2 regions of the Paenibacillus sp. sgz302164 genome follow, and region 2 is predicted to be linked to the other one. Evidence: riboswitches for the same ligand, from Rfam matches in the RefSeq annotation. Region 2 holds a riboswitch; the other holds the start of a gene.
What was found. Region 2 has a riboswitch for thiamine pyrophosphate ahead of AC0LWT_RS34725 (thiamine phosphate synthase). Riboswitches for the same ligand answer to the same signal wherever they lie in the genome.

Region 1 (15,612 bases), on a different contig from region 2:
TCCATCGTGATGGGCCAGAAGAGCCAACTGTGGTGGGATTTGCCTGCGAACGAGTCGTTCCATCTGAACAAACATATCTACGAGCTGGAGGAAAAAACATTTCAGCGCACCTTGCAGGAACTGGCGGAACTCCTTGATGTAACGGATCTGCTGAGCGTACAGGTTCGCAGATTGTCCCTCGGCGAGCGGATGAAGTTGGAGCTGATCGCAGCGCTGCTGCATGAGCCCCGCGTGCTTTTCCTGGATGAACCGACCATCGGGCTGGATATTTTGTCGCAGCGGAAAATCAGGGAGTTTCTGAAATACTACAACCAACTGCGGAGAACGACCGTGATTTTGACCAGCCACTACATGAACGATATCGAGGATTTGTGCAAGCGGACGATTATCATCAATCAGGGACGCGTAGCCTATGACGGCGATCTCGCGAAGGTGAACCGGCTGATGGATCAGACGAAAATCATGAAGCTCAAGCTGTCGGGCGCCGTCGATGCCGCAGATCTTCGGACTTACGGGAAAGTCAGGGAATGCACCGGACTTGAAGCGGTGCTGGAGGTGGACAAGCAGGAATTGACGGAAATCTCGATTGCGGTGCTGCGGAGTTTGCCGGTTATTGATTTTACGGTAGAGGACGTTTCGATCGAGGAAGGTATTGCCCTGCTTTATCAAAAAGGCGATGTCGAACCATGAGAAGATGGAAAAAGTATGCCAAGACGTTCGCCATGGGCTTGCAGAATGCGATGCAGTACCGCATCAACTTCGCGCTCAGCCTGCTGAGCTGCCTCTTCCCGATCGTGATCCAGATTTTTTTGTGGAACGCTGTGTTTAACAGCCATAAAGGGTCCGACGTGTACGGTTATTCGGAAGGGCAGATTATCGCCTATGCCATCATGGCGGCGTTGTTTTCGAAGATGGTGGCTACCGGCTTTGAATACGAAATCGCCACCGATGTGAAGAACGGGCAGCTTAGTAAATTCGTCGTTCAGCCGATCCGTTACGCGGCGTTTCGCCTTTGTACTTTTTTAGGCGAAAAGATGATGCATTTGGCCGTCATCGCAGTTGTCGCTGCAATTATCGTTGCGGTGATGCGGGATGTGATTCCTCTGCGAATGGATCGCATTGCGATTTGCCTGGCGGCGCTCGTTTTATCCGTTTTTATGAACTTTTTTATTTATTACTGTTTAAGTATGATCTCTTTTTGGCTGCTTGAGGTGTGGGGAATCTTCCTGACATTCAGTTTGCTGGCCAACATAGCCAGCGGAGGGGTGTTTCCCCTCGATATGTTTGGCGATACGGCCCAGGTAGTGCTGAATTGGCTTCCTTTCAAGTACATTGTCTATTTTCCGGTAAGCGTGCTGCTGGGCAAAATCCCGTTTGAGCAGATGGTAAGCGGTCTGGGCTTCCAGCTTCTCTGGATCGCGGTGTTGACGGCCGTTTCGATGCTGTTGTGGCGCAGCGGGATGAAGAAGTATGAATCGGCCGGGGGGTAGCGAAAGATGCGGAAGATGCTCAAGGAATGCAAAAGATACCTGCTTATCTACGGGGTGTTTGCCAGAAACAGTATCAGTTCCATGATGGAGTACCGGCTTAATTTTATATTCGGGATCATGATCGAGTTAGGCTTTTTGGCTGTCAAATTATCTTATGTGTACGTCATATACCGGATCGGCGTGCAGATCAACGGTCTGTCGCCTGACGAAATCGTTTTGTTTATCGGTACGTATACGATTATGGCGGGCGTGTATTCCACGCTGTTTTATACGAATTTTGTACAGCTTCCGGAACATATTCGGACGGGAACGCTGGATGTGATGATGACCAAGCCGATATCGCTGCAGTTCATGTCAACGATGCGCTCGATTGATATCGGTTTCTCGATCCCCAATCTGATCGGAGGAATCGCGATGGTGGTCTACGGATGGAACCGTTCGAACGTCCCGCTGACGCCGATGAATTTGATCGGTTTTATCGGATTCCTACTGATCGGGGTCATTGTGACCTATGCCGTATTTTTGCTGCCGCAGTTAGTCGCATTCTGGACGGTGAGAACGGGCGGGATCAATGAGGTTTCGAACGCTTTGTTCGATTTTAATCAAATGCCTATGGGGATCTATGGGAAAACCGTGCAGGGCGCCGGAACATTTTTGATTCCGGTGTTTCTGATTTCGAACTGGTCGCCTCTCTTTGTGCTGGATCGCATGAGTCCGGTTCAATTCTTGTGGGGGCTGCTGGCTCCGTTGCTGTTTATGCTGATTACAAGGGCAATTTGGAAAATCGCAATACGAAATTACACCAGCGCTAGCAGCTGAAGGGAGCGACTAAGATGAGTCCTACGGGAATGGAAAACCATAATGCCGGGAGCGGCGACGTATCGACGATTGTGGAGCAAAGACGGCTTGACGACGATCGATTGCAGAGTGTCATTCAAACGTACGGAACCCCGCTTTACATATATGATGCCGACTCGATTCGGCGTAATGCGGAAGATTTGCGATCTTGTTTTCCGAAAGAAGTGGATCTGTTTTATTCTTTGAAAAGCAATCCGCTCATCGGAATTGCCCAATTGCTGCGCAAGATCGGCTGCCATGTCGAAATCGCTTCCGGCGGGGAGCTTGCCTTGGCGCTCGCTGCGGGCTATCCGCCCGAGGAAATCATCTTCACGAGTCCCGGCAAGACGGTAGAGGAGCTGGAGTATGCAATAGCTACGGGGTTGTACAGCGTAAATGTAGAGAGTATCGAAGAGATTGCGATGATTCAAAGCATAGCACAAAGAAATGGAGTTATCGCCGACATCGCGATCAGGATCAATCCGGATACGCAAGGGCAAGGGCAATCGGCCAGCATCCGCATGACGGGCGTTTCTTCCCAGTTCGGGATCGATGAGCGGCTCGTACCCGAAGCGATAGAAGCTGCTTTGCAGGCCGACCATGTGCGGTTGATCGGTTTCCACGTCTACGTGGGTACGCAAATTTTGCAGGAAGCCGCCATCATTCGGCAGTTCGAGGAGACGATTAAACTAGGACTGCGTTATATGGAACAATACGGCCTGAGACTTGCCTTCCTGGATATGGGCGGCGGGTTCGGCGTGCCGTATTTTCCTCCCGAACAGGACATCGATTTGCCGCTGCTGAAGCAGGGAATTGCCGATGTATGGCAGCGGTACAAGGAGCGGTTGGCGGGTACCCGGGTAGCTATCGAGAGCGGAAGGTTCCTGCTGGCCGACAGCGGCGTGTTCGCCGTTAAGGTGCTGTACCGGAAGTCCTCCAAGGGCAGCACGTATCTGGTCTGCGACGGCGGCTCTAACCAGCATGCGTCGTCGGCTTTTTTGGGGCGGTACATCCGCAACAATTTCCCGATGCGGGTGCTTGGCAAGGAAGCGCGGACGGAGGAAGTCTATGTAACGGGGCCGTTATGTACGGCGACGGATATTTTAGGGCAAAAAGTGCAGCTGCCGGAGGCGGAAGCCGGTCAAATTGTTATTATCGAAAAATCGGGCGCCTACGGGCTTACGCACAGTCCGGCCATGTTTCTTAGCCATCCTCTGCCGGCCGAAGTGCTCGTAGACGGCGGCAATTGTTACCCGCTGCGCGAGCGGGGGCGTTTTGAGGACGCGCTGCGCGGGCAGTCCGGTCTATTTTGAGAGAGGAGGCGAGGGTATGCAGGAGTCTTTTTCTTTACTTCCGCGGCTGACTGCGGAACGCGATCGGGGGACGATTGTCTGGTTATGCAACATCGGAGCCGAGCAGTTCTGGCACCGTCAGAGCAAAGGGATCGTCGATCGCGAAGAGAACCGCGTTGTCGGGCGTATCGAGGAGATGAACTTGCTTCTTTGCCGCCGGCAGGATGTGCTGATCTTGCGCGAGCAGCCGGACGCCGCTTTTTTATCGGACCTTGCGGGGCTCGGTTTTGACATTCCGCGAATTTGGATTCCTGGCCAAACCGATGCGGAAACACCGATTTCTATGCTGGTGCTCAAGGACGAGCAACTGCTGCGAAAGCTGGAAGAGCTGCGTGACGAAAGCGAAGAAGTATATTTTGTCCCCTACGCAGTGACAATGCTGGAAGAAGAGATTGCACAGCGAAGCGGTTTGACGCTGGCAGGTCCCTCTTCCGCTTTGGGGGCGAGGGTCAATGACAAAATCTTCAATCGGCAAATGGCCGAAGAGCTTGGATTTCCGGTTTGCCAAGGCGCAATCTGCGGCACCGTAGAGGAGTTGCGGACGCAGTATCGGGCATTGAGACAGACGTGTTCGCAGGTGATCGTAAAGGAGCCTTACTCGGCATCAGGCAAAGGATTGTACCTGATCGACAGCGACGAGCGATTCCATGCGCTCTGCAACCGGCTTTCCAGAATCGCGGGCCGTTCCGGCCACCCCGAGCATCCGTGGATCATCGAACAGTGGCTGGACAAGCGGGCGGATGTGAACATTCAACTGTTCGTTAACACCGACGGTTCGGTGGATGTGTTCTCGATCAAGCAGCAAATGCTTAACGGCACCGTGTACATAGGTTCCCTAACGCCGCCTCGGCTGGAGCCTGCTGCGATGCAGCGGCTTCAAGACTACGGAGTACGTATCGGGGCCTACTTGCACGGGATCGGTTACAGCGGAGTGGCCGGTGTCGATGCGATTATTACACGCGATGACGTCATTATTCCGATCATTGAAATTAACGGGCGCTTCACATTGTCAACGTACTTGTCGTTCGTGCAGCGTATATTTGCCGGAAAAAAGCTGTACTCGCGCTATTTCCGGCTGGTCACCGATCATGCAGTCGATTATACCGCTCTGCGGCAAATACTGGCGCAGGACGGATTGCTGTGCGAACAGGGAGGGGAAGGCATATTCGTGTACACTTCGGGAACCCTCCCTTCGATCAGCCTGTCCGGCGAGCAGCGCTATATGGGCCGCGTTTTTGCGCTGATCATAGCCGATGAATGGGAGACGGCGGAGCAGTTGGAGAATCGGCTGGAGCAGACCTTGCGCCGGTTATATGCCCAAACGCTTCCCGGAAGCCCGGCGGGCGGAGCCGCTTTTGCGCATACACAATGAAAACAGAAAGGGTGAGTGGAGTGATCGTTGTAGAGAGCAAGGAGCTAACCGAGGTGGTGGCCTCTGTTTTAGGAATCGACGCAGAGACGATGTCGGCCATTCATGAGAAGACCGATCTGCGGAATTACAATCTGGGCTCTATCATGGCAATCGAATTAGTCGTTGCTTTGGAAGATCGGTTTCAGATTGTCATCCCGGAAGAGGAGCTGACCTTCGAAAACATATGTACCATAGAGAGACTGAAGCAGTTGGTTGAAAGACGCAAGTCTTCATTGGGGGAGGGATAGCAGATGTCCTCCGCGATGCTTCAAGTCCATATTCAACCGGGCACGCACTGCTTGTTCGGCAGCATCCGGAACGCGCTTGCTTCGAACTACGGTTATTCGATTTCCGAGGCAGAGCTATATTTCATGTGCGACGGGATGAACGTAGAATATGACCCGGCGCACAGGCCCTTCTGGGTCGGCCGTTCAGGCGAGGCTATGCTGCAGCAGTTCGCTTTGCACGGCCCTGCGCGTATGCGCTATGACTTTCGGATAGACGGGGAAGAGGAGAAAAGGGAGCTGCTGCGCGATCTGCGGCAAACGCTGCTCTCCGGCCACTTGGCGCTGCTGTTCGTGAACAGCAGCTGCCTCGGCTTTCACAAGGTATACCTGGAAAATCCGGGCCGGCAGCACGTAATTATTCTCTACGGACTGGATGAAAATAACGACGTGGCCTATGTCGGCGATTCCTTTCTGTTAGATGACGGAGGGACAGTGCTCACCTATAACGGACCGACTCCTCTTCAAAAGCTGCTGCAAGGCGTATATGGTGCGGCCTTCATGGACGGGTTGCACACCACCGATGCTTCACGGAAGGAGAGTGTGACCGGGCTCGCGGCTGAACGAATCCGCCGGTTTATTTCCGGAAAAGCGCTCAAAGCCGGCGTCGAACACGGACATTCGGCTTACATGGCCCTTTTCGACGATTTGCAGCAGAGCATGCCCGCAGATGATAGCTCCTTTACGGAACGCTGCCAGGAAGTTTACTACTGCTTGAGAATCGGCGGCATCCTCCATCAGCTTCTATACACGAGGCAGTTTGCCGAGCAGTATCCCCGCGAATTTGCGGCGTCAGACAAGGATTGGCCGGCACTGCTCGAAGAGGAGGAGACCTTGTGGAAAAAGCGCCTCTGGCAGCTGTATAAACTTGGACTGCAGCGAAGAAAGGAGGGCTGGCCCCTGTTTCTGGAGCAGACCAAGGAATTAATGGACCGCGAGACCGGGCTCCTGCGGGAGTACGCCGGCCATCTGCAGGCCATTGGCTGATACGCGGGCAGCTCCCGGAGCGCGGCGCTGCGCTGCGTGACAGCGGCCGGCCGATATGAGAAGAGGACCGCCAAGTTCGCTTGGCGGTCTTCAGGTTGTCCAAAAAGCCTCGCGTTCAGAGGCGATCGCTATCATCATCTGCCTGCTGCACGAAGAAAACCTGCAAAAATACATGAATTTGCATCCGTAATCGCTGGCCGCGAACAATTCCTGCAAAAGTGCAGGCTTTTCACCGAACACATGGGCTCCCGAGTCACTTTCAGCGAAAATTCCTGCACTTTTGCAGGTTTTTCGCCAAAATAAACGATTATTACAGAAAAAACCTGCACTTTCGCAGGTTTTCTCTGTACCAATCTGCTTTCTGCCCGGTTGCTTCCTGCCCAGTTGCGCAGTTCCACGATCTGCGCTTGGAGTGATGCGCGCAGGATCAAGATAACCCTGTTCGGATTTTTGGCGCTGTCAGCGGGGGATTCATATCTTTTGTGAATCATTCCGGTAGGTCTTTGTAAATCTGCCCGTCCGATAAAAACGAAGCTGTAAAAAAATGCTGCGGCAAATCTGCAAAAAAAGCCTTGCGAAAAATGTGTTTTTCGTATAAAGTATAGCCAAATGAATAGCTACACGGGTGCTTGATGAAGTCAGGCTGAGATAGCGGCCTTATGCCGCTGACCGTCAAACTGATCTGGGTAATGCCAGCGTAGTGAATGGTGTGCTTCTTCAAAGTTGCACTGAACTTATGCCTGCCGCATGCCCGGTGGGCTTTTTCGTGTTTGCCGGACATTCATTTAATGCATATTAAGATTGAAAAGGGAGTTGATGGCAAGATGGCGAATGCGCAATCTTCATCCAAAGCTTTAAAATTGACCGATATCCTGGTGACCATCGTCATTGCGGCGGTATTTGGCGTTATTTACAGAATTTGGGGCCCTATTTACGATATTCTCAAACCCATAGGGCTTCAGGCGGAGCAGCTCAGCTACGGGATGTGGTTTATTGCCGCCACGTTCGCGTTCCTGATCATCCGCAAGCCGGGCGTTGCGATTCTCGCCGAGGTTGCTGCCGCTACGATTGAAACGTTCTTCGGCGGCGAATGGGGGATTTCCACGCTGGTATACGGGCTGCTTCAAGGTCTCGGAGCCGAAATCGTGTTTGCTATCGTCCTGTACCGGAAGGCGAACGTAGGCGTGGTCGTGCTGGCTTCGATCGGATCGGCGCTGCTGTCCTTGATCGTAGACGCCTATTACGGCTACATCGAGTCTCTGACTTTCTGGAACTACTGCCTGTTCATCGGCTTCCGTCTGCTCGGCAGCATCCTGATCTCCGGCTTCTTCTCCTATTATTTGGCGGCGGCTATCGAGCGCACGGGCGTTCTCAACGCCATCCGTCCGGCGTCCCAAAAAGATTACGACCAATTGAGGTAAAGCTTATGATCCAAAATGCAGCAGTCGGCGTTACCGACCTACGTTTGAAATATCCCGGAGACGATGCCCCCCTTTTATTCAAGGGGGTTTCCTTTTCATTCCGCCCCGGAGAAAAAGTGCTGCTGCTCGGTCCGAGCGGCTGCGGAAAGTCCACCCTGCTGCAGGTGCTGAGCGGGATGGTTCCAAGCATCGTGGAGATTCCGATGAAAGCGGAAGAGCTCCGGGTCCCCGAACGCTGGGGATACGTTTTCCAAGATCCGGACACCCAGTTTTGCATGCCGTACGTCGATGAAGAGATTGCTTTCGTGCTGGAAAATATGCAGGTTCCGCGGGAACAAATGCCTGCGCTGATCCGCCGCTATCTCGAAAAGGTAGGCCTTCATCTGGACGATATTCATACGCCAATTCAACAGCTTTCGCAGGGCATGAAGCAGCGGCTCGCAATCGCCAGCGTGCTGGCGCTGGAGCCGGAGGTGCTGTTCCTGGATGAGCCGACCGCTTTACTGGACGAGGAGGGCACGCGCCAGGTGTGGGAGACGATCCGGGCCGCAAGCCCGGGAAAAACGCTCCTGATCGTGGAGCACAAAATCGGCGGCATTCTCGATCTGATCGACCGCATCATTGTGCTTTCCCCAGACGGCGAGGTGCTGGCCGACGGCAAGCCGGAGGCGGTGTTTGCGGAGTACAAACCGAAGCTCCGGGAGTTCGGGATCTGGTACCCGGGAGTGTGGGACGACTACGCTGCGGGCCCGATGGAAACCGCATGGGACGAGGGGCCGCCGCAGGTCAAGCCGCATGACGGGGAAGTTCTCATGGAGATGCGGGATTTCCAGGGTATCCGCGGCGGAGAAATCAAGATCCATGTGGATCGCTTATCCGTCCGTGCCGCGGAATGGATCGCCGTCGCCGGGCACAACGGAGCGGGCAAAAGCTCGCTGCTCCTGGCCATCATGCGCCTGATCCGGACCAAAGGGCTCTGCTCGATCGCAGGGGTCACGGGCAAAAAAGTGGAGGACGCCGCGGCCAAAGCGGCTTTCGTGTTCCAGAATCCCGAGTTTCAGTTCGTGACGGGCTCCGTGGAGGACGAAATCGCTTATTCCTTGGAGGACGCGCCCCCAAGTCTGACGGAAAAGCTGCTGCAGCAGTATGACCTGCTCGGGCTTCGCGACAGGCATCCGTTCCAGCTTTCCATGGGGCAGAAGCGCAGGCTGAGCGTGGCGTCGGCTCTCGTGCGGGGGCAGCGCGTTGTGCTGCTGGATGAGCCGACGTTCGGGTTGGACGCGCGCAATACGTTCCGCATGCTCGGGATGCTGGAGCAGTTGCGCAGCACGGGAACTGCGATCGTCATGGTGACGCACGATCATGAAATCATACGCCGCTGCGCGAGCCGGGTATGGCACGTTGCAGAAGGCCGCGTGACGGACCAATCGCCGCAGCAGTTCCTCGCGGCATTCGCCGCCGCCGCGGAAGGAGGGGCCGTCCTGTGCAACTGACGTTCACATATCGCGAAACATGGCTGCACCGGGTAAACCCGGGCATCAAGCTGATCGCCTCCATCGCCTTATTTGCGGTGGTGGTGCTGACTCATAATGTCAATGTTATGATCTATTTAACGTTGGGAACGATTCTCCCGCTGCTGCTGTTCACGGGCCATCCCATGAGGCGGCTGATGCTGTATATTTCTCCCTTCGCGCTCATATTCATTTCGTCGGCGTCAGGGATGACGATGTTCGGCAGCGGAAGCACGACCTGGTTCCGGTACGGGATTATCCACATCACCGAAGAGAGCTTTTACAGGGGCGTTCATCTTGGCCTTCGGGCGCTGCAGATAGCTTCGGTCGGGCTGCTGTTCAGTCTGACGACGCGGCCTGTCGCCCTGTTTTATTCGCTTATGCAGCAGTGGAAAGTGCCTCCCAAGTACGCGTACAGCTTCCTGGCCGCCCTGCGGATGATTCCGACGCTGATCGAAGAGTTCCAGACGCTACGTTACGCGCTCAAAATTCGCGGCCGCAAACGGCGGAATCCGCTTACCGGCTGGTATGCGACGCTGCGCATGTATTCGATTCCGCTGCTCGCCCAAAGCATCCGCCGCGCTCACCGGACAGCCGTCGCCATGGAAGCGAAACGCTTCTCGGTCGGCAAGCTGCGGACGTATTACTACACGATAGGCTATTCGGCTTTTGACGGCTTGTATTTGCTGTGCATAGCGCTGCTGCTTGCCCTGTCTTATGTGCTGGGCACCGTATGGCCGTTTGCGGCAATAACCGATGTGCGTTAGCATTCCCCTGCCGGCCGGTTTTCGCCGAACCGGCTTTTTTGCTTTTGCGGAGAAGAATTGATTTTCTGTTATAATAGGATCAATAAGTTTATGAGGGGGTTCGAAAACAGTCATGTAAATCCCATTTAAACTATTATAATCTCTATAATATTTGTTATAATGTTATATTGGGATAAAAGATCATTTTGGATATTGGCAGCGGCATCAACTACAACAGATCGTTATAGTATTCAGTTGTCGATTGAAAGGAAAGCGGGCGAATAAAGCCAGGAAACTGCTCAAGGAGTTGATGGAAGATGATTTTGGCGAAAAAGGTCAGAATTCGGCCAACTCCTGAACAGGAACAACAGTTGTGGCGTTCGGCTGGAACGGCTCGGTGGGTGTACAATTGGGCGCTTGCCCGACAGGAAGAAAATTACCAGAACGGCGGGAAGTTCATTCCTGACGGAGACTTGCGGAAAGAACTGACGAAGCTCAAACAGACAGAAGAATATGCGTGGCTATACGAAGTGTCCAACAACGTGGCGAAACAAGCTGTCAAAGACGTTTGTGAAGCATTCAGGAACATGTTCAAGGGACATGCGGGGAAGCCGAAGTTCAAGAGCAAAAAGCGTTCCAAACCTGCATTTTATCAGGATACGGAGAAGTTGAAGGTCGGAAACGGTCAAGCGTTACTTGAGAAGATCGGCTGGGTAGCAACATCCGAACAACTTCCCGTTGGTGTGAAGTATAGTAATCCGCGCGTATCGTTTGACGGGAAGTATTGGTATGTCTCTGTGGGCATTGAACAGGAGCAGGAGAAGCTGGAACGATCGGGCGAAGCCATAGGTATTGATGTAGGGATAAAAGAGTTGGCGGTATGCAGTAATGGGATGGTGTTTAAGAACATCAATAAGTCTGCTGCCGTAAGAAAGACGGAGAAACGCTTGCGTCGGTTGCAGCGCAAGGCTTCCCGTAAATACGAGATGAACAAGGAGGGGAATCGTTTTGTCAAGACATGCAATCTTGTAAAAGTCGAAAAGTCAATGCGTTTGCTTCATCGGAAACTAACGAATATCCGTACCAACCACATTCATCAAGCGACAAGCGCAATAGCGAAAACCAAGCCGAGCGCTGTAGTGATGGAAAATTTGAATGTGAGCGGAATGATGAAGAACCGCCACTTGAGCAAGGCGATAGCCGGACAGAAGCTGCATGAGTTTGTGCGGCAGATGAAATACAAGTGCGAGAAGATCGGCGCGAAATTTTTGCAAGCTGATAAATGGTTCCCATCATCAAGATTGTGTTCATGTTGTAGTCAGGTTAAGCAGAATCTGAAACTATCTGACCGCATCTACGAATGCACTTGCGGATTAATGATGGATCGTGACTTGAATGCGGCGATCAATCTATCTAAATTGGCGGGCTGACACGTAAACGTCATCGTCAATATGTAGGATTCGTTGCATCCGAATTTACGCCTGTGGAGTGTTATATCAAACGCGAGTAGCTCTGGCAAAAGCGGACACGTTGAAGCAGGAAGCAAACAAGGATTTATAGACTTTTATAAGTTCTTGGCAACGGATGACTATGGAGTTTAAAAGTACGCGAGGCAAAGTTGATAAAATCGGGTTCATCGATACGGTATTGATGGGATTGGCGGACGACGGAGGGCTATTGATCCCGAGCGAAATCCCGCAAATCCCGCAGGACAAGCTGAAGCAAATGGAGCAGTTGTCCTACCAGGAACTGGCCTATGAGATTTTTTCGTACTTTACCAATAACGAAATTCCGCAGGAGGATCTGAAGGAGCTGATCCGTCAAAGCTACTCGACGTTCCGCGACCCTGAAGTGACGCCTGTCCGCAAAATTTCGGACAACCTGCATGTGATGGAACTGTTCCACGGTCCGACATTCGCTTTTAAAGATGTTGCGCTGCAGTTCCTGGGCAATCTGTACTCTTACGTGTCCAAGAAGCAGAACAAAATTATTCATATCCTTGGAGCGACTTCCGGCGATACGGGCGCTTCCGCTATCGAAGGCGTCAGAGGCAAGGAAGGCATCCGCATCTGCATTTTGCACCCGCACCAAAAAGTGAGCCGAGTACAGGAGCTGCAAATGACGACCGTACACGCGGACAATGTGCTCAACCTGTCGGTCAAAGGAACATTCGACGACTGCCAGGGAATCATTAAAGACCTGTTCGGCGATGTGGATTTCAAGAACAAATACCACCTGCGGGCAATCAATTCGATCAATTTCGTCCGTATTTTGGCGCAAACCGTGTACTACTTCTATGCGTATTTCCGCACAGCCAAGCCTTCCGGTGCTGAAAAGCTGAATTTTAGCGTTCCGACGGGGAACTTCGGTGATATTTTTGCGGGCTATTTGGCGAAAAGAATGGGGCTGCCGATCGGCAAGCTGATCCTCGCTACGAACGAAAACAACATTCTGGAACGGTTCGTCCATGAAGGAGTGTACAAGCCGGGCGAATTCGTCAGCACGTACAGCCCGTCGATGGACATTCAAGTGGCAAGCAATTTTGAAAGATACTTGTACTATTTGACAGGGGAAAATGCCGCAAAGGTTTCGGAATATATGGCCAAATTCAAAGCCGAAGGCGAGATCCGCATCGACGCGGAGCTGCTTCGTCAGGTGCAGGCCGATTTTGCCGCTCACGGCGTAGGCGGAGACGAGTGCTTGCGGACGATCGGCACGTACTACAAGGAGAACGGATATTTGCTTGATCCCCATACCGCGTGCGGCGTAGCTGCCTATGAGAAATGCAACGGCGCGGGCGAAGTATGCGTGACGCTCGCTACCGCGCATCCGGCCAAGTTCAACGAGTCCATCGAAAAATGCGGTATCGAGCAGACGTACCCGGAGCAAATCGCTCAATTGCTGGACAAACCGCAGTACCAAGTGATCGTCGACGCTTCCGAAAGCGAAATTGTCGGACAGCTTGAAAAATTTTATACGCTGGCTTAAAAAAGTGCAAAATGAAACGCCTCCCAAACCCGCAAGGGCCGGAGGCGTTTTTTTGTTGTCTTACTTCACGTGGACGTAAGTCGTGGCTTTGTCGCCGCTCGGCAGCACAGCGGTCAATTCGAACGAAGTGACGTTGCCTGTCACGCGGACAGTGCCGTCCTGATCTACCGATACGGTGCCTGCAGCCCCTTTGCTCGAGTCGCCCTGAACATCATTTGTAATCAGCAGCGAGCCCAGCGCAAAATTGTATTTCGGCACGTCCCCTTTTTCATACTGAATGCCGTAGTTGTCCGTGATGGTCAGGTCCATCGCCGTGAAGGCATTGAACGAAGCGGAGCCGGCAAGCGTGTAGTCGTAAGAAGTGTTGCCGACCTTGATTTGCTTGGCCTGGACAGGATCGGCTTTGACGTTGACCGTGACCTGCATGTTCTTCACTTCATTGTTGATCGTTTTGAAAGCGACGCTGACCGTTGCCGTGCCCGCTTTGTTGCCGAGGGCATAGCCGCGGTGGTCGGCGGATACGCCTACTTTAACCACGCTCGGATTGGAAGAAGCGATCGACTGAACCATTCCCGGCATCGCGACTTCTTCGCCTGCGGCGGTTGTCGCTTTGATCACAATTTCCTTGGCAAGCTTGCTGACGGCGGGGTTTTCGGCATTTGCCTTGGTTTCCAATCCGTTCAAGCCCGTAGCCGAGGCCGTCAAACCGCTGTCGATCACATTGCCCAGATCGTAAGTTTGAGCGGAGCTGTAATCGGTGCCGCCCGCCGTTGTGGAAGCGGCAATCGAAAACATGCGGGTAGCCGCCGTGTCAAGGCCGCCCAGCGTAACCGTGTAGTCTCCCGCGGTCAGAGCGCCGTCCTTCGGAGTCAAAACGGCGGATTTTTTGTCGCTGGACCACTCCGTTGTAGCCGGAACGGCTGTCGTTCCTTTGCTCAAAGCAAGCGTGGCTTTTGTCGTGTCGACTTCCTTGCTGAGTGTGACTTGCACCTTCGTTTTGTCGCTCGAAGCCTGGACGGAGCTGACGGATACCGGGGTCGCCGTTTCCGCCGGCGGCTTCACCGGATTCGGCCGAGCAGCGTAGGAGCTCACGACGAGGTCCTTGCGGTCCGCAGCGGCATCGCCTGTTTTGCCCGCCGGATGAATGCCAAGGTCAGAAGCCTGCTTGACTGCGTCCGCAAACCAGGGGCTGCCGGCCGTGCTCACCTTTTTGCCCAAACCTTTCAAAAGAATAGTGTCCAACTGACCGGTCGTCACTTTATCGCCGGGAGCAAAAGTCGTGTCCGTTACGCCATCGATCAGCCCGGCTTTTTTGGCTGCTTCGATGTAAGGAATCGCCCAACCGTTGGCCGGGTCATTGGCGGTCACGTCCGTGAAGCTGGAAACCTTGACGGCAGGGTCTACCTTGATGCCGAAAATGAGCGTGGCCACTTTTGCGAACTGTGCCCTGGTCATATTTTCGTTGATGCCGAATGACGTGTCGGACACGCCTTCAAAAACGCCTGCCGCCAGCAGACTGTCGATCTTGGCTTTCAGGCTTGCGTCGCTATCTTTCAAATCCTGAAAATCAGCGGACGTTTTTGAGGCCGCGGCGGCAGCCTTTCCTGCCGGATCTACGAGCGCTGCAGCTGTATAGAAAGAGAGAGCCATTGTGCCGAGTGCGATGATGGATAAAGATTTTTTCATAAGTACCTCCTGAAAATAATGGATGGTTCGGGTCAAGCATAAGTATGAAACCCTGCAAATCTGCTGCTATGTGAGCTGGCGCGGGCTGACAGCCTTAATTATAGATTGCTACAATTACGCTGTCATTGTCAAATTGTTGTAATGAGAGTGAGAATCGAACCAACCGGAAGGGAGGCTCTTCCCATGGCTCAATGCGCATGCGGCAGCACTCAAAACGAACAAGGATAATGCGACGGTTCTCACGCAAAAAAGAAATAAAAGGGCTCCGGCGATCAACCGCCAGGGGTCTTTTTTTACCTAATAAACGCGGTCGCTCATCTTCGAAAGACCTCGATAGAGGTTTATCTCAATGCGATGAACTGTCAAGCTAAGTGCGACAGTGCTTGCAGATTTCCAATCGAGGCCCATACAGCCAAACAAGCTGTAACGAAAAGTCTGAAATCCGTCATGCCGAAAGAAGTCACGTGGCTCGGCAACCCGCCAAGACTGCGAAAATACAGGAATTCCTGCCGATGATGGGGTTGAGCCCCAAATTTCAGGCTGCCCGGAAACCCGTACGCCGGAGCCGGTCACACAAACAGCCTGGTTATGGTGGCGCGGCGCGAAGAAAACCCGCAAAAGTATGCTCGATGGATACGCCGGCCACGAAAATATTCCTGCAAATGTGCAGGCTGCCCGAGCAAGTCGCGACACTCTGTGGGGGCTAGGGGGCGAGTGTGGCAATTTGGAGGATAGCCGCTTTTCGTGCGCCTCTCCCGGTGTAGGTCGTGGAACTGCACAACTGGGCAGGAAGCAGCTTGCTAGAGAGAAAACCTGCGAAAGTGCAGGTTTTTTCCGTGGAGTTGGCTTGTTTTGGCGAAAAACCTGCAAAAGTGCAGGAATTTTCGCTGAAAGTGAGT
Region 2 (15,612 bases):
GATAATGGGATACCGGATTATTCTCATTACAAGCCTCCAGTTTAATGAAGTAACACTAATGAAATGAATTCATCAAATCATTCCATTAGTGTTTACTTATTATAACATCAATACTGGCCTGAGGTGAAATTCAAAACGGATGTGCTGGTATTGGATAAAGGAGACCATCCGCCTTCATTCGAATTTGAAATTGTATTTCCTGTAGCATAAAACGTTCCTGGGGTCGAAAAATACAAATATTCTTTATACTTCGCAGTCCCATTTGAATAGGCACCTGGCAAAGCAGCGTCAATATAACCTGTTTTTCCAGGAGACACGTCAATTTGGTAAAGTATTGTAGAAGTGGAACTGGTAGTATTAGTTGAGGTATACGAACCTCCAAAAGTAACACCTAGCTTTTCAAAATAATTTTGTTTGAGTTCTGCGGTGGCACTAACTTGAGCGGTAACTGCCCACTGTGAAGTAACGGCGGTTGCTTGTGAGTAACTTAGTTTTGCAACACCTCCGGTACCGTTGTAAGCTTGCGTATGACCAACATTATAGTGATAAGCATCTTGAAAACCGTAATCCATTACGTAACTGTTAGGGATATATTCATAATAATAACTGCCATTCCAATAGTTATTCGCACTGACTTCACTATTCGCTGAAGAAAAAATATTAGTCCCGGTAGAAATAATATTAGTCCCGGTAAATGGAGAAACATCCAACACAGTTTTATTTCCAGATGCATCAGTTTTATAGCCTTTGAACGGTGCGATAGGATCTTGGGTTACTTCCCCTCTCGACCAAGTTCCTTTTAATTCTGGTGTCTTATCTTTTGCTGCAAAGGTCGGCACACTTAAACTACATGATAGTACCGAAATGGCGAGAAGTGAACACGCTTTCTTGAACATAGAACTTCCTTTTCTCAAATTAATCCTCTCCTTAAATATAATTATGAGGCATTAAATCGGATTCCCAAATATTGGATTATAGGAATCTTTTAAAACTATATACTATACTGAATTAGAAGTCAATTATTATTTCAATATAATAAAATAATTATAATTTAGAATAAATTGGATTTAAAGGGACAACGTGAAAGTTTTTATGCCTCTTCGCTAAATGATGTTGGTTTGAAAATACAGAATACCGCCGATGCTAGGAATAATCTATGAAAATTCCTGTGCGGAGGTCTGTTGAATGGAAAAGATGCAAGAAGATCTGGATATGTTTCAATTGGCGTTAGATTGAGGAGCCATGGTATGTAAGCTATCGAGAGCTCGATATAAACGTGGAATTGCACTATAGGGCTGATTGAAGAGTTTTGCTGCGATATGTCCGCTGCCTTCATATCGGGAATAGAGCAACATTTTCCGAAAGCGCAAATCACGTTCGATAAATTCCATGTGATGAAAATGGTAGGTGATGCTGCTGATCAAGTTCGCCGCGAAGAACAAAAGGAAGTCGATGAACTCAAAAAGAGTCGCTATGTCTGGTTAAAAAATGAAGATCGTTTAACGCCTGAACAGAAGGAAAAGCTGGTGAAGCTAAAGGATATGAACCTCCTGACAGGAAGGGCATATCGGATTAGACTGGCATTGCAAGAACTATGGACTTACCCTGCCATATTAGCTGACCTGTATTTTGGTAGCTGGTACAGTTGGGTAGTTCGCTCCCAGATCGAACCCATGGCCCAGGTAGCAAAATCGCTAAAACGACACGAAGAAGGTATTTTGCGATGGTTTCAAACCAAGATGACCAATGTCTGTTAGAAGGGCTCAATAGCCTCATTCAGGCCACAAAATGTAAAGCCAGAGGGTTTCGTACGGTTGAGAATTTCATCGCCATGGCCTATGTAACAGTAATAAAATCAAGATTGCAGTACAACCACATTAAAGTAAAAAGAATCGCTTCAGCGTGGAGACACAACCCGCTCATCTCGCCGACTCGATTCCCTTGTCCGCTATGGTTTTGCTCTTGAGCAAACATTTGAAAACCGTGCGGCGTTTGTCGCGGCAGTGGAGGACGTACTTGATGCCTATCAGTTGCCTTACAATGCTGACTGTCCAGTCATTTGTATGGACAAAAAACCTTATCAATTACTGAATGAAGCTAGAGAACCGATTCTGATGAAACCGACCAAGCCCTTACGGGAAGACAGCGAGTACGTCCGCAACGGGACGTGCAGCATTTTTATCTTCACGGAACCGTTAGCGGGCTGGCGTCATGTCGCGGCTACGTGAACAGCGAACTCGAATCGACTGGGCGGAGCAAGTGCGGGAATTGCTTGAGATTCATTATCCGCAGGCGCCGACAATTAAACTGGTGATGGACAATTTGAACACCCACTCCATCGCTTCGCTTTACCAGGCATTCGAGCCTGAAATCGCCCGTCGCTTGGCCAAGCGGTTAGAGATCCATTACACACCGAAACATGGCAGTTGGTTGAATATCGCGGAGATTGAACTTAGCGGGATGACCAGCCAATGTTTGGGACGACGCATCCCTTCGATCTCCGAATTGGCTCACGAACTATCGGCATGGGGACATGCCCGAAACCAAAACCAAAAGGGCGTGGACTGGCAGTTCACTACCGACGAAGCAAGGATTAAGCTAAAACGACTTTATCCACAATTTAAGAATTGATAGGGTACTAGTAACGCGAAGAAAACCAGCAAAAGCGTAGTTTTGTAGAGCAGCTCGCACGCTGGAGCCCAGGGCGCAGCTGCTTGGGAGCGTGAAGAAAACCAGCAAAAGTGCAGTTTTTTGCCGCATGAAATGCTTGCGGCGAGATATTCCTGCACAATCCAGGCTGTTGAGAACCCCCCTTTTTTCCTGGATGCTCATAAAAAGCACCAGAAGTATGAGCTAAATACCCCTCTCAGATCGTTTTAAATCAATTTTTTCTCTTCGAGATGAGTGCCCTCCCATATAAAAATTGATCTGAGAGGAAACCCGTTAGACTTTCTCAACAGCCTGACAATCGCAGGCTTTTCGCCAAAATGAGCCACTTTCGCGTAAAAAGCCTGCACAATCGCAGGCTTTTTCGAAAAACGGGGTGCTTCCTTTGCCTATATCACACAAGCAGGAGCGTATCCAGGATTCATAAAATCATATACTTGTATGGGGCCAACAACCGTCAAATAATGTCCAACAAAAACAGCTACACCAAATGGACAGTTTAGGTATAAATCAATTTTTTCAATACCCTGTTGTTTTAATCCATCCACAGCGGCTTTAACTTCAACTGCATATGAGACTGCCTGCTCCGCACCGCTTATACTCCGCTGACCCACCCCAGATAGAGGAGTCAAATTGATTAGAAGCTCATATTGAACATCCGTTTGTATCAAATGAGCAATAACTGTCTTTTCAATATCGTTACTGACACTGAGTACCACAATAGCACGTTTGCCGCTGGAATTGTTTCCCATCTTTCGTTTTGTATTCACTTCATACGAAGGATCACGTCTCAATGAGGACCATATTTGCCCCCCTTGCGCTACTTCGATCACCGCACCTCTTGCCTGAGAAAATCTACTGCCGATGAGAATTCCTCCAGGCAAGCAAAGACTAGCATACACCCGTACGCATCCTTTCGTAGCAGCTCGATTCTGAGACCAATAATCAGCGGCTTCTCCTAACGCCTTTCCCATAATACTCCATTCGGATGTTGAAGGCAGTTTCCTTGGAGATGCATATACATCGAAATATTCAGTCCAATTCAACTCAATCTGTGGCTGGACTTCATATTGTTGTTTGTCATATCCATGTATATGAAAAATCATTGCTTTAGAACTTGTAGTTCGAGATTCTAGATGCTTCTGCAAGAAATCACGGATTGTCTTATAAACTGTGCTGCTGCTATCAACCTTGCATATGCTCGAATGTCCCTCATCGACAGCAACTACTTCTGCGCCTAAATATAACGGAGTGGAGGATGCGTTCGCTACTACCTGATCACGCTCCCCGCGCAACGCAATCTGTGAGATTTTGTGTCTTAAATTTTCTGGGAGGGCCTCCATCCCGCCTCTATAAGCATACTTGTTCCAGTTCCCTTCAAGCAGGGCAAGTTGTGGATTTTTCCGACGCAATGATTTTATTTGCCTATTGGCCAACCATTTTGGAAATAACTCAGCCAATCCAGATCCATGAAAAGGAACCGATAAGTAAACAGCGCCTTTTACAGTTTTCAGATTGATATCATCAAATGTCTCGTAGCGGTTCACAATATACTGCTGTACCACTAACCCGCCCATACTGTGTGCTACAAATACAATATCCTTCCCAGGCAAATCGACCTGAATATCCGAGTACAATAGTTCTGCCACTGTCTTGAAATCATATTGCTGAGGCTTCAAGCCAGTACGATAGCCATAACTGTAAAATTCCGCTTCTCTTAATACAGGATCTTGTTCCAGTAATTCAATTAGTGTTTGAGATTGGGAATCTTTTCGCCAAGTATCGTAAGGGCTGCCCCCTATGCCATGTACAAAGATAACCGCGAATCGGCTGTCTGTACGTCCGGTTCCTACTTTTATGAGTTGTGCTTTCTCTATACCCATTGTTTCTCCTCAAATTATTCATCTTCTGGCTGCTGTTGATTAATACCATACTGCTCTAAAGCAGTAGCTACTTCAGGGTTTTCCTCGGACAGTTTAATCCCGTATTCCTCTAACAACTTTTTGAGACCTTCGCTATCATGCTTATCATTCTTCTTTTCCGAATACCTGGCGAGGGCATGTAAAAATAATGAGACGTCCTTTTTGATAAGTCTTTCTATCAACTTGAGAGTGGGTTCTTCTGAATATTCAATTTCGGAACTTATATAGTCATTAAGAGCTTCGTGTAAATTCCCCATATCTTCGTGTAGATACCCACGATTTCGATAGAGTATATACTTATTGCCCCTACTCATTTCTATTGCTTTTGTATAGTCAAGTAAAGCGTTGTTGAAATTAACTGTCTTCATCTTTTTGTCAGATAGTCTCCCAATTCCAGTTAAGGCAATGGCACGTTGATTATAATCGTTAAAATAAATCTCAGAATCGACTGTCGCTTCTAAAATTATCTCAATTTGTTTCACTACATCTCTGAAAGCTTGCAGTTTACTGTCTGCAGCAATTCCATCACTCAGGCCGTGTCTAAGAAAAGAAGTTGCAAGAGCGCGATTATAATCCAAAATAAAACGACCACACACCTTCAAACCTTTGTCATAATAATATGCTGCTTTGAGAAAATGATTTTTCTTGAAAAATGTTTCTGCTATTTTAAAATAATGGTGATGGTCTATAGTGGTTTCGCTTTCAACTTTTTGTAGACGGCTATCGTAGTCTTGAAGGGTTTCTTCACTAAGTTCATCATTACCTTTAATATCGCTTATCATTGCCCTCACCAACTGACGTACAACAGCTTCGTTTACCTGCTCTGGGATCAGATTGACCATGCCGTCCTCCGAAATGATGGCGATGACGCACCCTTTTTTATCTGATTTCAACTTTTCAAGATAACGGTGTGCCGAATGAAACCTAGCTCCTCGACTTGCGTCTCCCAGATGCGCTTGCGCCAGTCCATCCAAAATCACACCAATAGCGTGACAAGCGCCCGTTGTGTCAAAATAAATCGCACCGTCAATGGAGGTGAGATGTTTAATGAATGCCGGGCTAATTTCAGTAGGAAGGATCGGGGTAGACTGTTTTCGCAGCTTTTGCAATTCACTTTCCGCGGTTATGTCATCCGTAATTACAACCATAGTTCCGCTTTGTTGCTCAGTTGCCTTCTGAATGATAAGCCGGAGCTTTTCAATCTCCTTTTCAGTGATAGGGCGAATAGCTCCCTTAAATTGAGCTTTCATAGTGCGTTCAAAAAGCTCAGGCGTAAAGCCCCCGGAACCAATTCCCGGATGTTTAAAAGAAATACTGGTTAATTTGCGAGATACAATTTCTAAGTTCATGGTCATTTTGAATATTTTTGCTTCTTCTTCTGCCACAACACGAGCGTCCGTATCTTCCTTCTTCTCCGTTGTGACAAGAAGAAGATCATATCTGGATATTCCCTTAAACTCCACTTTGAACAACAGATTATTCCCAAGCTGGCCCCAATCTATTTCACCCACACCATAGATGGCTGTATCATCGGCAATCAAGTACAAATCTCTCTCGTTGTTCGTAAGCTCAAGTAATTTTCTAATTCGCCGGGCATCTTCTAAATAAATAGGTTGATGATTTTGAAACCTGATTGAATATTTAACAAGCTTGCTATCTTCCAGCATGCTAGTATTGAGGAGCAGCATACATCCAAACGGATTCTCGCCTTCATACGTCCTTGTAGAAATTCCATCAATTTTTTCAAGCAAGTTGTTAATATAATACTGATTTCTTTCCGTTTTTGTTAATTCACTATCCGTACTGGAAACATTGTCTAGATTAACTCTATTTATGATAAAGTCTTGTATTTTTCCGAAAAATAAGCGGGCCATCCGCTGGAGGAACTGACTACTGTCCTCTTTGTACTTGATTTCAATTTCAATATCCTCGTTATCCTTATTAATAAATAACAATTCCTGATCGCTCGAAACTTTATAATAGTCCTTGAAATAATAATCCAGGATCATTCTAAGGAAAGATAACTGTGGTCTTTCAAGATAAATATATCGTGTTACCGAATCTGTATACTCGATTGACAGGATGTATTTAATAGTAGAATGTTTATCATCTATTTCAAGCTCAAAACTGTTGGAGTAGTAAATGTTCCATTCATTTGATTCTTGTCTAGGCGGGTACTCCTCATTCATTTCAATTGCGGCTCGCCCCTCACTGACATTGGACTCAGATAAATGACCTATTGGACGCAAACTGGATTTAAAACTAGCCGTGTCAAGATGAATAAGGAATTGCTTTAAATCTGTATCTGGATCCTCATGGACTAAACCCAGTTTTTTTAAAACCTCCGCTGGGCCGTTTAGTTCTTCTTGAATGATTTCGATTTCTTGACCATCACTTAAAACACTTTTAACTCGAACTGTTTTATTACAATCCTGATTCTCGTCTAAAACGATAGCATAGAGCTTTAAATCTAGCCTATCATCAAGTTTCTGCAAGATCCGTTCCAAATTTTCGTATACTTTCTTATTTATGTATTCAAATACCTCCAAGGAAAACAAGGCCCCTTTCTAAGAGCATCATATCAAATCCTGAAAGAACCATCTCTTTTATTCAAATTGGGTTGTAATATTTACCAAACAATAATACCATAATATGCCGCTTTATTCCTGTTTTTTTATATGAAAAACGGTAAAAACCATTCTAATCTTGTACTGTCGGTTAGTGAGATGAATAATATGAGGTAGAATTTCAAACAAGAAGAGCTTCACTACTATTTACAGTAGCAAAGCTCTTCTTATTGTGGATTTACCATATAGAGGCGAACCGTGGATTAAATCCACAATTCTACGGCGGGTGATGCTTAGGATATTTGGTAAGGGAGCTTGACATCTATAGGTACGTTACCTACAGCGATAATATTACAAAACATTTCATCGCACGCGTGATGATCGGTTAAATGAGTGATGACTTATTTTGATTATGGAAACCAGCCAAGTAACTCGATCGAAAGGAAACATAGTTGACATTTTGAACGTACTTGTTTTGACTAGAGCAGGAATTGAATTCATAAATAGGTTCCTCTTGTAAACCAATATATGTAGGTGTATGCTTTATCTAACAATATAAGAGGAGAGATACCTTTGAGAATAGTGGACATTAACGACTCCAATTTGCAAAGCGAACTACTCATTTACTTCAAAAAAAAATCACTCATCCCAATCCTTGGTTCCGGGTTCTCTAGAGGTGCCAAATCAAAAAATGGAATTGTTCCCAACGGAACAGAAATGATTAATTATATGAGGCAGGAACTAAATGCGGTTTTAGACCCAGAAGATTTCAAAATAGTAAGTTCATATAATTTCAGCAGCTTGTCCGAGGCATACTTTGAAAATATCGAACCAAGCAAAATATACAGTTACCTTAGATCTTGTTTTACTGAAGTACAGCTCGCTGATTCACAAAAGAAATTTCTAAGTCTACACTGGCCTCATATATACACCTTAAATATAGATGATGCTATTGAAAATAATCTTTCGGAAATTGAAGTTATACTCCCTTTTAAAAACATAAACACATTTTATAGTAATATCATAGACGAAAGAACTCATCTATTTAAATTACACGGTGATGCTAAAGAATATATTAAACATAACCACAAATGTGTTTTATCCACTACTTCCTATTTGCAAAGCTTTCAAGAAAATAGAGAGTTACTAAGCAGAATAGGAAGTGATATCAAGTCGAATTGTGTATTTTTCCTTGGATGTAGCCTTGATGATGAGTTAGACTTGTTATACCAATTAAATATTGTTGAAAGTAGCTATGCCCCAGATATTAAAAATACATATTATATAACAAGTGAGGATCTTGAAAACTCCAAGATAAAAACTCAAAAACTAAAAAAATTTGGTGTTGATACAATTATTAAAGTAACTGATTATAAGGATTTCTATAATATCCTTATCAAGATAGGTAATGATGCAAACAAACTGTCTGGTGAAGACACTTCATATTTTGAAAACCCTAAAATTGTTAGAGAAGATAAAGGTTATAATAATAGAGATGTTAACATTGAGTATTTTTACAATTCAAATTACTACTATCGTAATTTAGAATCTGAAAGAGAAATTAGATTACCGTATTATGTTATTGACAGAGACTTATTTAACTCAGAGAAATATTATAAAGATAATTTATCAAATAAAAGTTTAGTTATCATCCAAGGACATAGATTCTCGGGTAAAACAAGCAGTTTGCTTAGATTAGCTGAGAAGCATAGTAATCGAAACATTTACGTAATCCCATCTGGTAATTCAATTAATACCAAATTCATACATTCCTTACTAACTAAACAAGATACAACCATTTTTCTTGATACAGGGGTTATCGACAACACTGGTTGGAGTATTATTAAGCAGAATATTCACACTCTCCAGACTAGAAATATAAAGTTTGTTATTGCAATTGATTCATCCGATGAGTATCTGTACCAGATTGAGCTTCTACTATCAGACGAGGAATTTGCGTCAAAAATAAGTATTAATACCTTGAAAAATACATTTTCCCCCGATGAGACTACAACATTAAATGATAAATTAAGTGACTGTGTTATTCCTGAATTTAAATCACATGCAAGTAAAAACAGTCAAAAAAGAGACAAAAAAAACATGTACTCTCCAACCATTCTAGATAATGTGTACGAAATATTAAATTTACAACATACTGCTACACCGTTAAAAAAAATAGAAGATTTGGAAGTGACTGAACAAAAATTAATGTTATTGATTTTGTTAGCCACAAAATATCGACTCTCTTCAACTGAACTAGAAAAGTATAGACTAGACAAAATTGCATATGAATTTATTAACCAAATCACTCCCATTGCACATTTTTATCAAACTCTAAGTATTGAAAGATCAAATGAAGATAGCTCAGGAATAAAACTAATTTGCAATTCCCGTTCCTGGATCCTACACAGTTTAGGTCAATTCTCTTTACATAAGACAAATCAAGAATTAATTTCAAATGCTTATAAAACTATTGTCAAATTGATTATGTATCATTATCAACAAAATCCCAAAAAGGCACGCGAAGAAGTTGGTAAGTTCATTAAATTTGATGATATAAACGATATCTTTCCGAGAAAAAATAAAGGCTCACTGCAGTTAATACAAAGAATTTATACAAATTTAGAAGATATTTTATCGGAGAATTACCATTTCCCACATCAACGAGCTAAAAGCTTGTCGTGGCTTAACAATCTAGAAGATTTAAAAAAAGCTGTTGACTATGCAACTGTGGCACTTCGAAATATTGAAATAACGCATCATGGAAATTATGAGTCCAACTTTTCATATATGCATGTGTGGTACACACTTGCCACTATCAATACTAAAATTGCTTTGGTGCAAAGCTACAATTCTTTGGCGGCTAACATTGCAGCCCTAGAAACTATATATAAATCTCTTTCATACAAAGAAAACTTGAACTATTTAACAAGTAACATTAAATCTAATGCTTCAATTAATATTAAAGACTTTATTCAAAATTTAGCTTTTCATCAAACACTTGATTTAGAGAGTCGTCATAAATTAAATGAGTTAACAAATATTCTACTACATTCAAAACTGAAAATACTCTCAACTAAATAACCGTTGTTCTATATAGCTAATAACAAAAAGGAGCCTGCCACCTTATTTCAGTGGCAAAGCTCCTTTTCATTTTTGTGGATTTGGCTTATGGAGGTGAACCATCCCGAACCCCCGCCCGAAAAATCGTACCGTCAAGCCTTCCTCGCCCCGGCAATGGAGGGGGCTTCCGAAGGGCCGTAGCGCTTGCCCAGCAAGTAGCCGAAAAGCGAGGCAAGCAGCTGCTGGAAGAGCATGCCCAGCACGACCGGGATCGCGACGGGAGCGGGAAAATAAGTGACGGCCAGCACTGCGCCAGCGCTGATGTTTCTCATGCCGCTGTTAAAAGTCAGCGCAACGACGGTGTCGCGCTTCCAGCGCATCCAGCTGGCGATCAGCCAGCCGAGCACATACCCGAGGGTCGCCAGTGCGAGAACGAATAACGCCATGCCGACCAATTTTACGTTGAAATTCCGCAGGTAAGGTGCGACCACAGCTCCGTTAATGGCGACGACGATGCCCATGCCGATTTTGGAAAAGGGACCTAATTTCGGTCCGAGTTGTTCTTTTATTTTTCCCCGCGTCCATTGATTCAGCAGCATGCCTACTACGGAAGGCAGCACAATCATGAAGAACAGCCCGCGCATCATCGCCCCGATATCCATCTGCACTTTGGCCCCGATCAGGGCGGAAAGCGTATAAGGCACAACGAACGGCGAAAGGATGGTGTCGACGAGAATGATCGACAAGGTTAGAACGGTATTGCCGCGGTAGATGGCGACCCAGACGAAGCTGGTGATGCCGGTAGGTATCGCAGCCGCCAGCAGCAGGCCGGTAATCGTCAGCGTATCCTCGGAGTAGACGACATGACCGAGTCCGAAAACGGCCAAGGGCATAATGACGTGAAGCACGAGCAGCGTTGTCACCAGAGGAAGCGGGTGAACAACGACTTTTACAAATTCCTTGAAGCTGGAGCTGATGCTGCCGGAAAACGTCATAAACGCAAAAATCCACGGTGATAAATATGCATACCCTGACAAATGACCGCCCAAAAGCACGCCGATCAGCAAGCTCGCAGGGGTAATCAGGGGTAAAATTTTCTCCAGTTGTCTATTCAACTGCACTAGCATGAAGCAGGACTTCCTTTCTCAATAGGTCGATTCGTTACAAAAGCTGGGAGTCTGAGCCGGCATGCTTTCCCGCATTCTCCTCCACATATTCAACCCCCCAATCCCCCAGCATCTGAATGACCGGAATCAGTTTTTGGCCGATGGGAGTGAGCGAATATTCGACTTTCGGCGGAACCTGACGGTAAATCTCACGATGGAGCAGCCCGTCGCTTTCGAGATCTCTAAGCGTGTTGGTGAGCATCGACTGGGTAACGTCCGGTATCGCTTTATGAATCTCGCTGAACCGTTTCGGACCATCGTGCAGCAGCCACAGAATAATTACCTTCCATTTTCCGCCGATCAGGCTTTGCGCAGTAAACATCGGGCATTTCAGAAAATTTTCGCCATACTTCGCCAATTCATATTCCTCCAATACTACGGTTTTTGATAGTATCTATTAAAAATAACAGTACTTGTGATTATATTAAGTATCAATTATTCTACTATTGTAGCAAATATTTAACGAGTATACATTCGTTTTTTAGCACGGGGGAGATCCCGGACAAAGGAGGAGTGGCGCAAAATAAATAATGCCTATTTTTTTGCATTAACATGTAACTGATTTGATTACATAACGAATCGAGGCGGATCCAAAATAATGAAAAAGCATATTGCTTCCAGCCTGTTAGCCGGATTATTTCTTATATCTTCTTCCATGCCTGCTTTTGCGGCTAATGCCGCCGGGGATATCAGCATCGTGATCGACGGGCAAAAGGATACATTTGCGGATGCTCCGATTTTGCAAAACGATCAAGTTTTGCTGCCGTTGCGGGCTGTCGTGACGAAACTGGGAGTCCGGGACGATAACGAGCATATTGTCTGGAATGCGGATGATCGAAGCGTCACGCTAAGCAAAGACAAGACGAAAATTCATATCCGCGTGGGCAGTAAGGAAGCGGCTGTAGATGACAAAACGGTCCAACTGCCGGCGGCGCCGATTTTGTCCGAAAGCGGCAAAACGTACGTTCCTGCCGATTTCGTCAAACAAATCCTGGGCAAACAGGTGAAATGGGACGCTTCGGCCCGATCCGTCATCATCGCAACGAGCAATAAGGACAAAGCGGCCGCGGTGCTGAAAAGCTTCGAAACCGGAGATCCGGCGGCCATGGAGAAATGGATCAGCCCGGACACATACATTCAGCATAATCTCGCTTTCCCAAGCGGCAGGGAGACCGTGATCGAGGCCACCAAGCAAATGAAAGGCGCGGGCGTTACGTATGATATCAAAAGAGTGCTCGAAGACGGCGATTATGTGGCCGTTCATGCGGAGGTTAACCTTTTCGGTTCCCAAAAAGCGGTGTTCGACATCTTCAGATTCGAAAACGGCAAGATCGTCGAGCACTGGGACAACCTTCAAGATGTTGGCGCGCCTAACCCGAGCGGCCATACGTTAGTGGACGGAAGCGCCGAGGTCGCCGATCCCGACAAAACTGAGGCGAACAAGGCTTTGATCAGCCAGTTTTACGAGGATGTGTTCATGGGCAAAAATCCGGCGGCATTCCCGACCTACTACAACGGCGACAATTACATCCAGCATAACCCGATGTTTGGGGACGGGGTGTCGACAGTGATGAAGGCGTTCCAGGAAATGGCCAAGCAGGGGGGCGCTTCCGGTTCGTTTAAAGTTCAGAAGCTTATCGGAGAGGGCAATTTTGTTTTGGTTGTAAGCGAAGCAAGCTTTAGCGGTTCGGATACTGCGGTCTATGACCTTTTCCGGTTGGATAACGGTAAAATCGCCGAGCATTGGGACATCATCGAGGCGATTCCGCCGAAGGATCAGTGGAAAAATACGAACGGAAAGTTTTAACGAACGGCTGACTATTTTCTAAATTTGAAGCGAAAGGAACGATGAGTTCATGTCTATTGTAATTACGGGTGCTACAGGTCAACTCGGAGGTCTGGTTGTTCATCATCTTTTGGATAAAAAAGTGCCGGCGAATCAAATCGTCGCGGTCGTCCGCAATGTGGAGAAAGCTTCTGCGCTTGCCGAACTCGGCGTTGAATTGCGTCAAGGAGACTATAACGACCGGGCTTCGCTTGAACGAGCTTTTGCCGGCGCCTCCAAGCTGCTCTTCATTCCGAGCCCCGACGCTCACGATGAAACGCTGCGTATGGCTCAACATACGAATGTAGTCGAAGCGGCTAAAACAGCCAAGGTTGGTCATATTTTATACTACGGCTTTGCCTTTGGCGAACAATCCAACATGGCTCTTGCTCCAATGCATGTGTCAACGGAAAAACTCATTCTCGCGGCAAATATCCCGTACACGTTCCTGCGCAATTCACTCTATACGGACGTGTTCATTACCCCTCAGTCGGTGGGCGCAGCCGTACAGTTCGGAGCATTGGTCACGAATGCGGGCAACGGGAGAGTCAATACGGCGACTCGGAACGATCTTGCCTTGGCCGGTGCCGTGGTTCTTTCGCAGGAAGGTCATGAGAACAAGTCCTATAACCTGACTGCAAGCGAAACGTGGAGCTTCGGCGAGCTTGCGCAGGTGATTTCAGAGGTATCCGGCAAACAGGTTGTCTATCAATCGGTTTCATACGATGAGCAAAAGGCGATTCTGCTGCAAGGCGGGCTTCCGGAGCCTGTAGCTGCCTTGTTCGCGGGGATTTTCCAGGCGGTTGCCGAAGGCGAGACATCCAAAACGTCGGATGACCTGAAGAACCTGATCGGCACGTTGACTCCTCTTAAAGCAATTGTCAAGGAAATTTTACAGGGTTAAAAGCATGCTTCGCGATGGGCCGAGATTTTCCATAAAATCGACCGGATCTGAATGATCTATTTTCAATCTGCGTTCTTCGTGTTATGATGGATAGCAACTGAACAACTGAATCATTGAAAGCAAATCCCTAGGGGCGCCGTAAGGCTGAGACAGAGCGATCTGAACCCTTTGAACCTGAACTGGGTCATACCAGCGGAGGAAAGCGGACTTTCGAATAGATGCGGCATTTGATGTTTTTTTGGAGTGCGGCGCCAGCGATAACCACTTTTCTTCGGAAAAGTGGTTTTTTTGTTTGTATCGGAAAGGAGCCTATCAGCGGATGCCGGGTAACGAGCTTCATGTCATATCGACGGGAAAACAGAATTGGGCCGAGCTGGCTTCCATCGCGTCGCGGATTTGGCCGTACGTGACGGCCATTCACATCAGGGAGAAAGACAAGACGGCTGAAGAAATTTTGCAGGGAATTCGTCAAATCATGGCGGCTGGGGTGCCTTGCTCGCGGATGTACATGAACGGACATCCTTCCTTGGCGGCGGAAGCCCTGCTAGGCGGCATTCATCTGCCGGGCGATTCGCCGCCGCTTCCGTCGGTTCGGGCGACGAGCCCCGCGAGCTCCGGCCGGGCCGGTTTTTCGGTGCACAGCGTCGAAGAAGCGCTGCAAAGAGAGCGGGAAGGGGCGGATTACGTCATGTACGGGCACATTTTCGCGACGAATTCCAAGCCGGGAGCCGCCCCGAGAGGGCTGGAGCAACTGCGCGAAGTTGCGGCGCGCACGGCGGTCCCGGTCATCGCGATCGGCGGCATAACGCCGCAGCGGGTGGAGCCGGCGCTGGCCGCAGGAGCGGCCGGGGTGGCCGTGATGAGCGGTATTTTGGAAGCGGCCGATCCGCTGCGGGCTGTGCAGGCATACGCGAGCAAACTGAAGCGCGAGGAGGAGAGATAAGTGAACATCACTGACAAGTCTGATGTGATTATTGTCGGCGGCGGCGTGATCGGCTGTTCGATTGCCTACGAACTGGCGAAGCGGGGGCAGCGGGTGACGCTGCTGGAGAGAGGCAGGCTGGGTGCGGAAGCTTCCTCCGCCGCAGCGGGGATGCTCGGAGCGCAGTCCGAGATGGAGGATACCGGCCCGCTGTTTCAATGGTCCAGGCAGAGCCGCGGCATGTTCCCGCAGCTGGCGGAAGAACTGAAAGCGGTAACCGGCATCGACATCGGCCTGATCCGCGAGGGGCTGCTGCACGTCGCGCTGACGGAGGAGCAGCGCAGCGGGCTGCGGGCGCGAGCGCAGCTGCAAAAGGCCGCCGGCGAGCGGGCCGAGTGGCTCAGCGCCGCCGATGCCGTCCGGCTGGAGCCGGAACTGAGCCCGGACACGCTCGGGGCGTTATATTTGCCGGACGACGGGCAGGTGGATGCGCCGCATCTCGCGCAAGCGTTGGCGCAAGCAGCTGCGGCGCTCGGCGCGAGGCTGCGGGAGTACGCCCAGACGCTCGGGCTGCTC

Region 1: it holds a riboswitch for thiamine pyrophosphate, as region 2 does, so the genes downstream of both, AC0LWT_RS17900 (ECF transporter S component) here and AC0LWT_RS34725 (thiamine phosphate synthase) in region 2, are expected to answer to the same signal.

Annotation. Positions count from the first base shown of each region.
Region 1 is NZ_JBVYOL010000010.1:70,550-86,161, reverse strand. Features, by position in the region: gene AC0LWT_RS17940 (ABC transporter ATP-binding protein) at 1-690, shown strand, start outside; gene AC0LWT_RS17935 (ABC transporter permease) at 687-1,490, shown strand; gene AC0LWT_RS17930 (ABC transporter permease) at 1,497-2,309, shown strand; gene AC0LWT_RS17925 (type III PLP-dependent enzyme) at 2,324-3,640, shown strand; gene AC0LWT_RS17920 (preATP grasp domain-containing protein) at 3,657-5,051, shown strand; gene AC0LWT_RS17915 (acyl carrier protein) at 5,072-5,338, shown strand; gene AC0LWT_RS17910 (BtrH N-terminal domain-containing protein) at 5,342-6,361, shown strand; gene AC0LWT_RS17905 (hypothetical protein) at 6,496-6,852, opposite strand; TPP riboswitch at 6,973-7,082, shown strand; gene AC0LWT_RS17900 (ECF transporter S component) at 7,186-7,782, shown strand; gene AC0LWT_RS17895 (ABC transporter ATP-binding protein) at 7,788-9,275, shown strand; gene AC0LWT_RS17890 (energy-coupling factor transporter transmembrane component T family protein) at 9,266-10,060, shown strand; partial or broken gene AC0LWT_RS17885 (IS607 family transposase) at 10,269-10,397, shown strand; gene AC0LWT_RS17880 (RNA-guided endonuclease InsQ/TnpB family protein) at 10,357-11,469, shown strand; gene thrC (threonine synthase) at 11,630-13,027, shown strand; gene AC0LWT_RS17870 (S-layer homology domain-containing protein) at 13,088-14,713, opposite strand.
Region 2 is NZ_JBVYOL010000035.1:49,257-64,868, forward strand. Features, by position in the region: gene AC0LWT_RS34670 (hypothetical protein) at 1-27, opposite strand, end outside; gene AC0LWT_RS34675 (hypothetical protein) at 108-914, opposite strand; partial or broken gene AC0LWT_RS34680 (transposase) at 1,320-1,966, shown strand; gene AC0LWT_RS34685 (transposase) at 2,212-2,631, shown strand; gene AC0LWT_RS34690 (alpha/beta fold hydrolase) at 3,057-4,550, opposite strand; gene AC0LWT_RS34695 (diadenylate cyclase) at 4,565-7,138, opposite strand; gene AC0LWT_RS34700 (SIR2 family protein) at 7,739-10,240, shown strand; gene AC0LWT_RS34705 (bile acid:sodium symporter family protein) at 10,372-11,346, opposite strand; gene AC0LWT_RS34710 (winged helix-turn-helix transcriptional regulator) at 11,381-11,707, opposite strand; gene AC0LWT_RS34715 (stalk domain-containing protein) at 11,984-13,192, shown strand; gene AC0LWT_RS34720 (SDR family oxidoreductase) at 13,242-14,114, shown strand; TPP riboswitch at 14,234-14,332, shown strand; gene AC0LWT_RS34725 (thiamine phosphate synthase) at 14,434-15,057, shown strand; gene thiO (glycine oxidase ThiO) at 15,058-15,612, shown strand, end outside.